Regions from separate parts of the Salinimonas sediminis genome, predicted to be linked through region 1. Evidence: predicted binding sites of a transcription regulator. Region 1 holds the regulator's gene; each other region holds the start of a gene.
What was found. Region 1 encodes sigma-54, which starts transcription at its own class of promoters, with help from an activator protein. Its sites were predicted from a motif close to GTTGGCACGNNNNTNGNNT; they were not measured.

Region 1 (2,206 bases):
ATTCCAGTACTGCCCATACGTTCTCTAGCCATCAGCGCATTCAATACTGTCGTCTCTTCCACTTCCGGGTTATTTTGGGCGGCGATATTACTGATGATCTCGAGAATTCGCTTTTTACTATTGCACTGAACCGCACATTTAGTGCGGTCCAGGCTTACAATGGCTTGTATATCCATATTAACTGACTAATGCTTTTTCAGCTTTTCCTTGTGCTTGATAACTTGCCTGTCCAGTTTATCTACCATGCTATCAATGGCCGCATACATATCAGTATTCTCTGCCGAAGCAAAAACCTCCGCCCCACTAAGGTGAACCGTAGCTTCAGCTTTCTGTGCCAGTTTCTCGACATTTAAAATGACATGAACATTAGAAATATGGTCAAAATGACGCTCTAATTTGCTGAATTTTGTATCGACATAAGTACGCAAAGAGTCAGTGATCTCAATATGATGACCAGTAAGATTGATTTGCATAGTTCGTCTTCCTTATTGTGAGCAAGCCCTACTAAATCAGGCTTTTGCGTTGGTTCGACGGTGGGATCGATAACGATTCCCGATATTTTGCTATTGTTCGCCGGGCAACTTTTATACCTTGCTCGGCCAACAACTGAGCAATTTTGCTATCGCTAAGTGGTTTGCTAGGTTTCTCGGCAGCCACCAGCTTCTTAATTAGTGCACGTATGGCGGTAGAGGAGCACTCACCACCAGATTCTGTCGCCACGTGGCTTGAAAAGAAATATTTCAATTCAAAAATACCGCGCGGTGTATGCATATATTTCTGGGTAGTTACCCGGGAAATTGTCGACTCATGCATATCTACCATTTCTGCGACATCGTTTAAAACCATTGGTTTCATCATTTCCGGGCCATGTTCAAAAAAGCCCATTTGTTGCTGCACTATGCAGTTGGCTACCTTAAGCAGCGTATCATTTCGTGACTCAAGGCTTTTAATAAACCATTTTGCTTCTTGCATGTGCGAGCGAATAAATTGTGAGTCGCTACTGTTTCTGGCGCGGCGGCTCATCGCAGCATATTGCTGGTTTACGCTAAGCTTTGGCAAACTGTCAGGGTTGAGCTCAACTGCCCATCGTCCATTGCGCTTAGTAACTGATACGTCCGGAATCACGTATTCGGGTTCTTTTGTAATTAATGCACTACCTGGACGAGGGTTTAGCGTCTGCAACAACCGCATTGCTTCACGCAGTTCATCTTCTTTCAGCTTCGTTTTGCGCATTAAGGTACGATAATCTTTGCTGCCCAATAAGTCTGAATAATCCTGTAACAGCATTTTGGCTTCTTCCAGCCAAGGCGTGTCGATAGCGAACTGGCGTAGCTGAACCAGCAAACACTCTTGCGGGCTGCGCGATCCCGAACCAAGTGGGTCGAATAATTGAATACGTTTCAACACACATTCAACTTCATCTTCTTCGATAACTTCTTCGGCGTCTTCGCTATTCACACTTTGCAGAATATCTTCTACCGATACGGTTAAATAGCCTGACTCGTCGATCGAGTCAATAATCGCCATCGCGATGGCGCGGTCGGTATCCGAAAAGTGCGTTAAACGCATTTGCCAGAGCAGATGGTCCTGAATATTCTCGGTGGTTTCGCCCTGAAAAATTTGATCTTCGTCACTGCCCGGGCCGGGGGCAGGGGCTGAGGACGCTGAATAATACTCATCCCAGGTACTGTCGATAGGCAACTCGTCGGGTAAATCATTTTTCTCCATCGCTTCGCCCGAGTCCATGTTGTCGCTGGTGCTGGCAGTGGCTTCTACATTGTCGTTGTCATTATCGATATTATTTTTTTCGGTAATATCGTTATCACTGCTTTCATCTACCTCTAACAAGGGGTTTGAATCCAGGGCTTCCTGAATTTCCTGCTGAAGATCAAGAGTCGACAGCTGCAATAGCTTAATAGCCTGCTGCAACTGCGGGGTCATGGTTAACTGTTGACTAAATTTTAGTTGTAAAGATGGTTTCATCTACGTCTTATTTTAAACTCGGGTACGCGTGTACTTAAGCGGTGAACCACAGGTATGACAATGTCACTCATACCTTACTATAGCTTGAATTGCTCACCTAGGTATACATCACGTACTTTCTGGTTGCTTAATACTTGCTCCGCACTACCTTGGGCGATGAGCTCTCCGTGACTTACGATGTAGGCTTCTTCACATACATCCAGGGTTTCCCGTACGTTATGGT
Region 2 (2,206 bases), 1.8 Mb from region 1:
GCCATGTAAACAGTTATCGGCCCAGGCCATAAAACTGCAACAGCTTAACCAACACACAACCATGGCTTTCATATTATTTCCTTATGCCTTTCAGCGGGTTAATCTATTAAAAACCTGATCGAAAGTACAGGGTAATAATGACGTTTCATTGACCTGGATGTGACAAGGAGATGACGGTGATATCGAAAGTTGGCCGACTGGCGGGTTTATTTCACTACGCAATAGAACCAGGCACTTAGTGGGGAGCAGTGCATATGCTACGTTTGCGAAGCGTCGTCAATTTACCGTTACCGGACTGGTATATTGGGGGCTGGTTTTGTGGGTAACTTTATACGGGATGCCTTGCCCCAATCGATATGCTCAGCCACCGCTGTTGAATGTTGTTACCGGTGTATTTTTGCTCAAACCCGGCCTACACGGGGTTATGAAGTCTTGCTGGAAAACCGATTGAGGGCGGCGTTAATTCAGGTTGACTGGCAAGTCACCAACCAGGCGAGGGTGCATACTCCGCATCAGCGAGCACTCTACGTCAGTACCTGTAAGGCGATAAGCTATTGGGTAGAAGCGGCAACGGGTGCGAAGGTTGGCCTCAGTGCACAGGGCGGATATCGGTGTGCGCGCCTCGTGGGCTAGCTAGTAACTGGCCGGGAAGGGGTAGACACACCCCGTTATATACCGCCTACCATGTTGACCTACACCGGGTTACCACAAAAAACTGGGCGAAGGTTTGGCCGCGGTTAGCTATTGCATAAACGCCCACGCCCAGGTTGAACGCTATTGTAGATAGGACGGCGGAGGTTGGCTTAGGCTTTTTTCGTGTTATACCATTGTGACAACTTGGTACAACAAAAAGCCAGTACAGGATTGGGCAATAAGGCCAATGGCAATCACCACACCATCGCGGTAGGTAATACCTATAGCGGTCAGCGCAATCGCCCCAGCGGGGAGTGCGGCCGCAAACGGCATAAGCTCCAGGGGTATCATACATAGTGCTACGATACCGCTAAACGCAGCGATTATGCTGCGCATAGGTTGCTCCGCTAGTTGCGTAAAACGGGATCTAAATAACGATTCCATGCGTTTAATATAAGGCCGGGATTTATTTGCGGCTTTCTGTAGTTTATCGTGGTCAATAGCCCGTTCTCTTAGCGCTTTAGGCAACCACGGGTGGTTTCGGCCTGCGGCCAGTTGAATACATACTAAAAACAAGGTGATACCGCAAATGGAAGGCACACCGGGGATAGCGCCAGTGGGGAGTAAGGCGATTAAAGATGGAATCATCAATAACGGGCCAAAGCCACGTTCTTTAAATGTTGAAACCACGTCTTCTACCGTTACCGTGCGTTCGGTATCTTCAACCAGCTTGTCCAGAAAGCCCGTTATTGTACTGTTTGTCATACTTACAGCTCCATGCTGAACAATGTGTAGATTACATACACGTAATGAACGGGATTGGTTTTTAATTGTCTTGATTATTGTTAGGCGAGAATTGTGTGGTTTTAAGGCGCTGTATCGGGTGCCATTTTCGCTAGGTGTGCGAACCTTGAATTACGCACAACATTGACTACGCTTTTTACTAAGCCCTTTTTTCTTTTTTCATCCGGCCGGCCACGCCCGCCTTTTATTAGATGAACCTAATGTTTATGTAGCATTTATTGCTATAGTTAATCATTAGCAACACCACGGGGCCTGATTTTTGGCTATGCTTAGCATCAAAAGCAATAATGGATATTTTGCCGGCGCCAATGCTGGCATGGTGTGTCGCTACAACAAAGTTTCACTTTGGCTTGGCCTGTGGCTACTCAGCCTGGCCGCATTCGCCAGTACACCGCATTCTGCGGTGCACGCTTATTACGCTTCTTCCTCTCACGATCCCTTGATTCAGCAAGTGTTACAGGTGAGTAATAACCCGCAGTTTGGTATTGATGAGCTGACCACGGCCATAGCACAGGCCGACGATGCGCAGCAGCAGGCGGAACTATTGTACTTGCTAACGATTGGCCATATTCAGTTAGCCAATATTGATGACGCCCAGATCGCACTGCAGCGCGCCCAAAAGCTGGTAAACCAGCAACGCTCCCCCTTGCTTTACCATCGTCTTTTGCTGGCGCAAACTCAGTTGCTGGAAAAGCAAGGACGGCCCGAAGCGGGGTTGCCGCTTGCCGCCAGGGTGGCAGAATGGGCGCGCCTGCATCGTGCAGAACAG
Region 3 (2,206 bases), 590 kb from region 1:
TGGGCGTCAGTATCGGTATTGCTAAAGCGTCCGATGCGCATTTTGAATTGAGCCAGTTAATGAGTAATGCTGATCTGGCAATGTACCGCTCAAAAGCCAGGGGGCGTGGCACCTCTACGATTTTTACCAACGAGATGGTGGAGTCGCACAAGCGAAAGCTTTCTATTGCCAACAGTATTGACCAGGCACTGGCGAACAATGAGTTTACGCTGTATTACCAACCGAAGGTCGCGCGTGATGGCGAATTGGTCGGCTTTGAAGCATTAATGCGGTGGCAGCATCCTGATTTTGGCTTGGTTATGCCCGGTGAATTTATCCCCATTGCAGAACAAAGCGGTAAAATTTCCAGCCTTACGCGGTGGGCCATTGAACGGGCTTGTATTGATTTACCATTACTTCAATCGGTTTTCTTCAATAAATTCAGAGTGGCGATTAATTTGTCCGGCCATGATTTACGTCATTCGGGTATGTTCGATCTCATCCACCAAATTTTTACCCAGCAGCAGGTTAACCCTGAGTATATTGAATTTGAAGTGACGGAGTCGGCGTATCTGGAAAACTTCGCGTTTGCTAATAAATTTTTCAGGCGGCTAAGCAACATGGGCTGTGCTATTTCCCTGGACGATTTTGGCACTGGTTATTCGTCGTTAAGTTACCTTACGCAGATTACTATCGACACACTGAAAATTGACCGACAGTTTGTCCGTGAACTGAATACTTCACACCGCAGTCGACTGGTAACCGGTTCAATCATTGATTTAGCTAAGCGCTTGTCTTTAACCGTATGTGCTGAAGGCATAGAAGAGCTAAGTCAGTGGGATTACCTGTTAAATCATGGCTGCGATCACGTTCAGGGTTATTTGTTCAGCCAACCTTTACCATTAGAAGATGTGGCGTTACTGCCTGCCCGATTCGAATTCGGGCCAGACCATGTCAGCCGTTTATCAGGTCAGTAAGTTCCACCCACTTGCTGTCTTTTTTGTGCAACACTTCTGTTACATGTGTATCTCGCTTTATCGCTAAGTAGCTAATAAATAAGTGCTAAACCGAATTGGCACAGTTTTAGCTAATTCGATATTAAGACACTAAGTTGTTAGTGCCAATTTTCAGCTCTCAGGCTGAACCAGGAGAACACCATGAAACGCGTCGAAAAAGTATTTCTTATTTTACTGACTCTTATCGCCGTGCAGTCTGTGGCGGTGGTAAATGCCAATGCAGCTGAAGCCACTATCGCTCGTTTAGACGTCGATCAGGATGGGCAGGTTTCACTTAAAGAGGCAGTAAGTGACACTGAACTCTTGCGCCGCTTTGGTCGTCTGGATGATAATAAGGACGGCAAACTCAGCGAGCAGGAACTTTCTGCCGACGAGCTTGTTGTCAAGGCGACCGCTAAATCATAAAAGCCGATAGGTATAAGATGCGATAATGAGCTGTATGTCTCTGACTTGCTAGCAGTTTAGGGGTGTGCCATTCTGATTGACCGTTTTTCTTTCAGTGAGCAAGCAGTGCGACTCGGTTCCTTAAGACAATTGACCCTAGCCAGTTTCGTACTGGCCCTTGTACCTCTTATTGCGTTGTTGTGGCAAAGCCAGAACGATTTAGCAAAAGTGGGCAAGATGACGCACGTAGAGACCCGCTACGTGGTCGATGTAGTGGGCCTGATGCAACAGCTCGATGGTGCAGCTATCGATCTGGAGCGGGCTCTTCGCCAATATGCCATTATCCGTAATGAAACGGTTGCCACATTAACTGATAACGCAATCATTCAGTTTATTGAAGCGCTTCGCCAGCTCTGCGATACGCTGCCCGATAGTGCTACCTGCGACACCATTAAAAAAGATATCACGCAGTTAAAAACCTTCCGTAATATTGATGATACCTTGCTGCTTAACGCTTACCTTAATTCGCTAAGTAATAATGTGGCATTGATGAGAAAAGATGTCGATATTGCTATTCAGCAACGACTGGAAGTACAAAAAGAAGATTTAAATGCCATGCAGGCCAAGCAGGCCTGGTCAACAGCCATGCTGGTAAGTGTGTCGCTGTTATTGATTTTGCTCGGCAGCCAGCTAATTGTGAATCCGGTCAAGAAACTTAAGCAGATAATCCGTATACTGGCGCAAGAACAGGGCGAATTGCCACCATTGTCGACGAAGGCCCCCACTGAACTGATTGGGGTGGAAAAAGATTTGCACTGGTTGGCTGA
Region 4 (2,206 bases), 180 kb from region 1:
AAAGGTCCACAGAGATAAAACTCGCCCTCTTTCAGTGGTAAAGAACCTTTAACGTCTTCTATTTTCATTCTTCCGATAGTTTCATTTTGACCACTGCTAACGTCATTTTCATACCACGTGTGCGACTGCAGGTTCAGAGTATTCTTAACACTCTCAACATGTCCTTTGAAAGAATGCTGATTTCGATTTTTACATGCGTGAAGATAGGTCACCGGATGTGCGAAGTTCTCTTTTACTAAAGAATCTAACATCGCTTGCATAGGCGTCAGACCCACACCTGCAGAAATCAATATAACCGGAGTATCAAGTTGTTTTAGATAAAAGTCCCCGGCAGGGGGCATGACCAAGACTTCATCGCCAACATTTATTTTTAAATGAAGATAATTAGACATTACACCACACATTTCACCCAGGCCTTCCCGTTTAACACTAATGCGATAGGATTTTCCATTCGCGGCAGTTGATAGTGAATACTGCCTTATTTCATCATGCTCACTACCATGAGGATGCACCTTTATTCCTAAATACTGGCCCGGTTTATAATCGATAACACTACCGCCATCGACGGGCATTAAGGTAAAACTGGTTACGAGTTCGGATTCGGTCTCTTTTGAGACGACAGAAAAGGCTCTGAAGCCAGACCAGCCTCCTTTTACAGCAGCTCTTTGTTGATACAATTCACTTTCAACTTTAATGAAAATGTCTGCTAATTGACCATATGCAGCTGTCCATGCCTCTTCAACATCAGGAGTAAACGCGTCCGGAGCCAATTCTCTCAATGTCTCAATCAGATGATGTCCCACTATTGCGTACTGTTCAGGCTGGATATTAAAACTGGTATGCTTGTGTGCAATACGCATAACGGCATCTGTCAGTAGCTCTAACTGATCTATGTTGGCAGCGTATGCAGCTATCGCATTAAATAGAGCCGCTGGCTGACGACCTGTTTTCTGATGCGTCATGTTAAATATATTTTTAAGCTCAGGATTATGTAAGAACATTCGGGCGTAAAAATGTTCGGTAATTGCGGTTCCTCCCGAAGCAAGTAGTGGAATGGTCGCTTTGACAGTATCTATATGAGTTTGAGTAAGCATTAACATACCTTTAATGACGTTAAGTATTTGGTAGCTATGAGTAATGCGACTCGTGTGCCAAATTTTATTTCACTTAGTATCAATGTGTTACGAATAACTCTTTAAGCTATGTGTCAAAATGACTCATCACTTAATGGGCTAATTAGGATCGTTTGTGTCATAATGACCTATACTTCGTGTCAATACAAAATGGTCTCATGAGTAAAATATCTCAATTTAGTTTGGTTAACTTTGCCCTTGATCTGTCCGCCGCAGTTTCGATGAATTGTTTTTATGAAAGTTTGATTTCTGCCGTTTGTGCAACTATTAAAGCAGATGCTGTAGCACTATTGATTTTTCGACACGAGACACTTGTTCCCGTTGCGCAGAGAGGGTTGTCCGATGACGTCATGGGGCGACGGTTTATTCCAGAGCAACATCCACGTTTAAAAGCAATCTGTAGCACGAGGGCGGTCACTCGCTTTTCAGCTGATTCGCCGTTACCAGACCCCTATGATGGAATGATTGCAAGTCATAACCATAATATGAACGTACATTCCTGTATGGGAATTCCTTTATATAAAGATGAAACGTTGCTAGGTGTACTTACTCTCGATAGCCTGGAGCCTAATGAGTATGATGCGCTTGATGCCGCTTCAGTTGACACACTGTCCAGGCTGGCAGCCCGGCTTTTATATGCTGCTTTATATATCAGAGAGTTAAATAAACAGAAGACTCATACTCAGCATGTATTACGGGCAATGAATGAGAATAGCTCTGAGCATCATCAGGGTGAAGAAATAATAGGAAATAGTGTTGCGACAAAAAAATTAAAGCAGACCATTCGACTGGCAGCTTCGTCCGACCTCACAATTTTGGTGCAAGGTGAAACTGGTGTGGGCAAAGAACTTGTTGCCCGTGAGCTACATTATCAATCAAACCGGCGGAATAAAACGCTCGTATATGTAAATTGCGCTGCTATTCCTGTTCATCTGATAGAAAGTGAACTCTTCGGCCACGTGAAAGGTGCGTTTACCAGTGCCGCAAACGACCGCGATGGTAAGTTCTTACTTGCTGATGGCGGAACATTATTTCTGGACGAAATTGGAGAGCTTCCGCTTGAAATTCAGGGT

Region 2: a site for sigma-54 is predicted at 1,524-1,542, ahead of D0Y50_RS11240 (exopolysaccharide biosynthesis protein). Genes of this name have one in related genera too.
Region 3: a site for sigma-54 is predicted at 1,051-1,069, ahead of D0Y50_RS05825 (EF-hand domain-containing protein). Genes of this name have one in related genera too.
Region 4: a site for sigma-54 is predicted at 1,138-1,156, ahead of hmpA (NO-inducible flavohemoprotein). Genes of this name have one in related genera too.

Annotation. Positions count from the first base shown of each region.
Region 1 covers NZ_CP031769.1:716,098-718,303, forward strand. Annotated here, with positions in the region: gene ptsN (PTS IIA-like nitrogen regulatory protein PtsN) at 1-176, opposite strand, end outside; gene hpf (ribosome hibernation promoting factor) at 186-473, opposite strand; gene D0Y50_RS03235 (RNA polymerase factor sigma-54) at 505-1,983, opposite strand; gene lptB (LPS export ABC transporter ATP-binding protein) at 2,061-2,206, opposite strand, start outside.
Region 2 covers NZ_CP031769.1:2,509,852-2,512,057, reverse strand. Annotated here, with positions in the region: gene D0Y50_RS11250 (DNA/RNA non-specific endonuclease) at 1-72, opposite strand, end outside; gene D0Y50_RS20050 (nucleotidyltransferase family protein) at 319-633, shown strand; gene D0Y50_RS11240 (exopolysaccharide biosynthesis protein) at 820-1,398, opposite strand; gene D0Y50_RS11235 (tetratricopeptide repeat-containing diguanylate cyclase) at 1,703-2,206, shown strand, end outside.
Region 3 covers NZ_CP031769.1:1,301,570-1,303,775, forward strand. Annotated here, with positions in the region: gene D0Y50_RS05820 (putative bifunctional diguanylate cyclase/phosphodiesterase) at 1-956, shown strand, start outside; gene D0Y50_RS05825 (EF-hand domain-containing protein) at 1,137-1,400, shown strand; gene D0Y50_RS05830 (sensor histidine kinase) at 1,506-2,206, shown strand, end outside.
Region 4 covers NZ_CP031769.1:900,653-902,858, forward strand. Annotated here, with positions in the region: gene hmpA (NO-inducible flavohemoprotein) at 1-1,094, opposite strand, end outside; gene norR (nitric oxide reductase transcriptional regulator NorR) at 1,292-2,206, shown strand, end outside.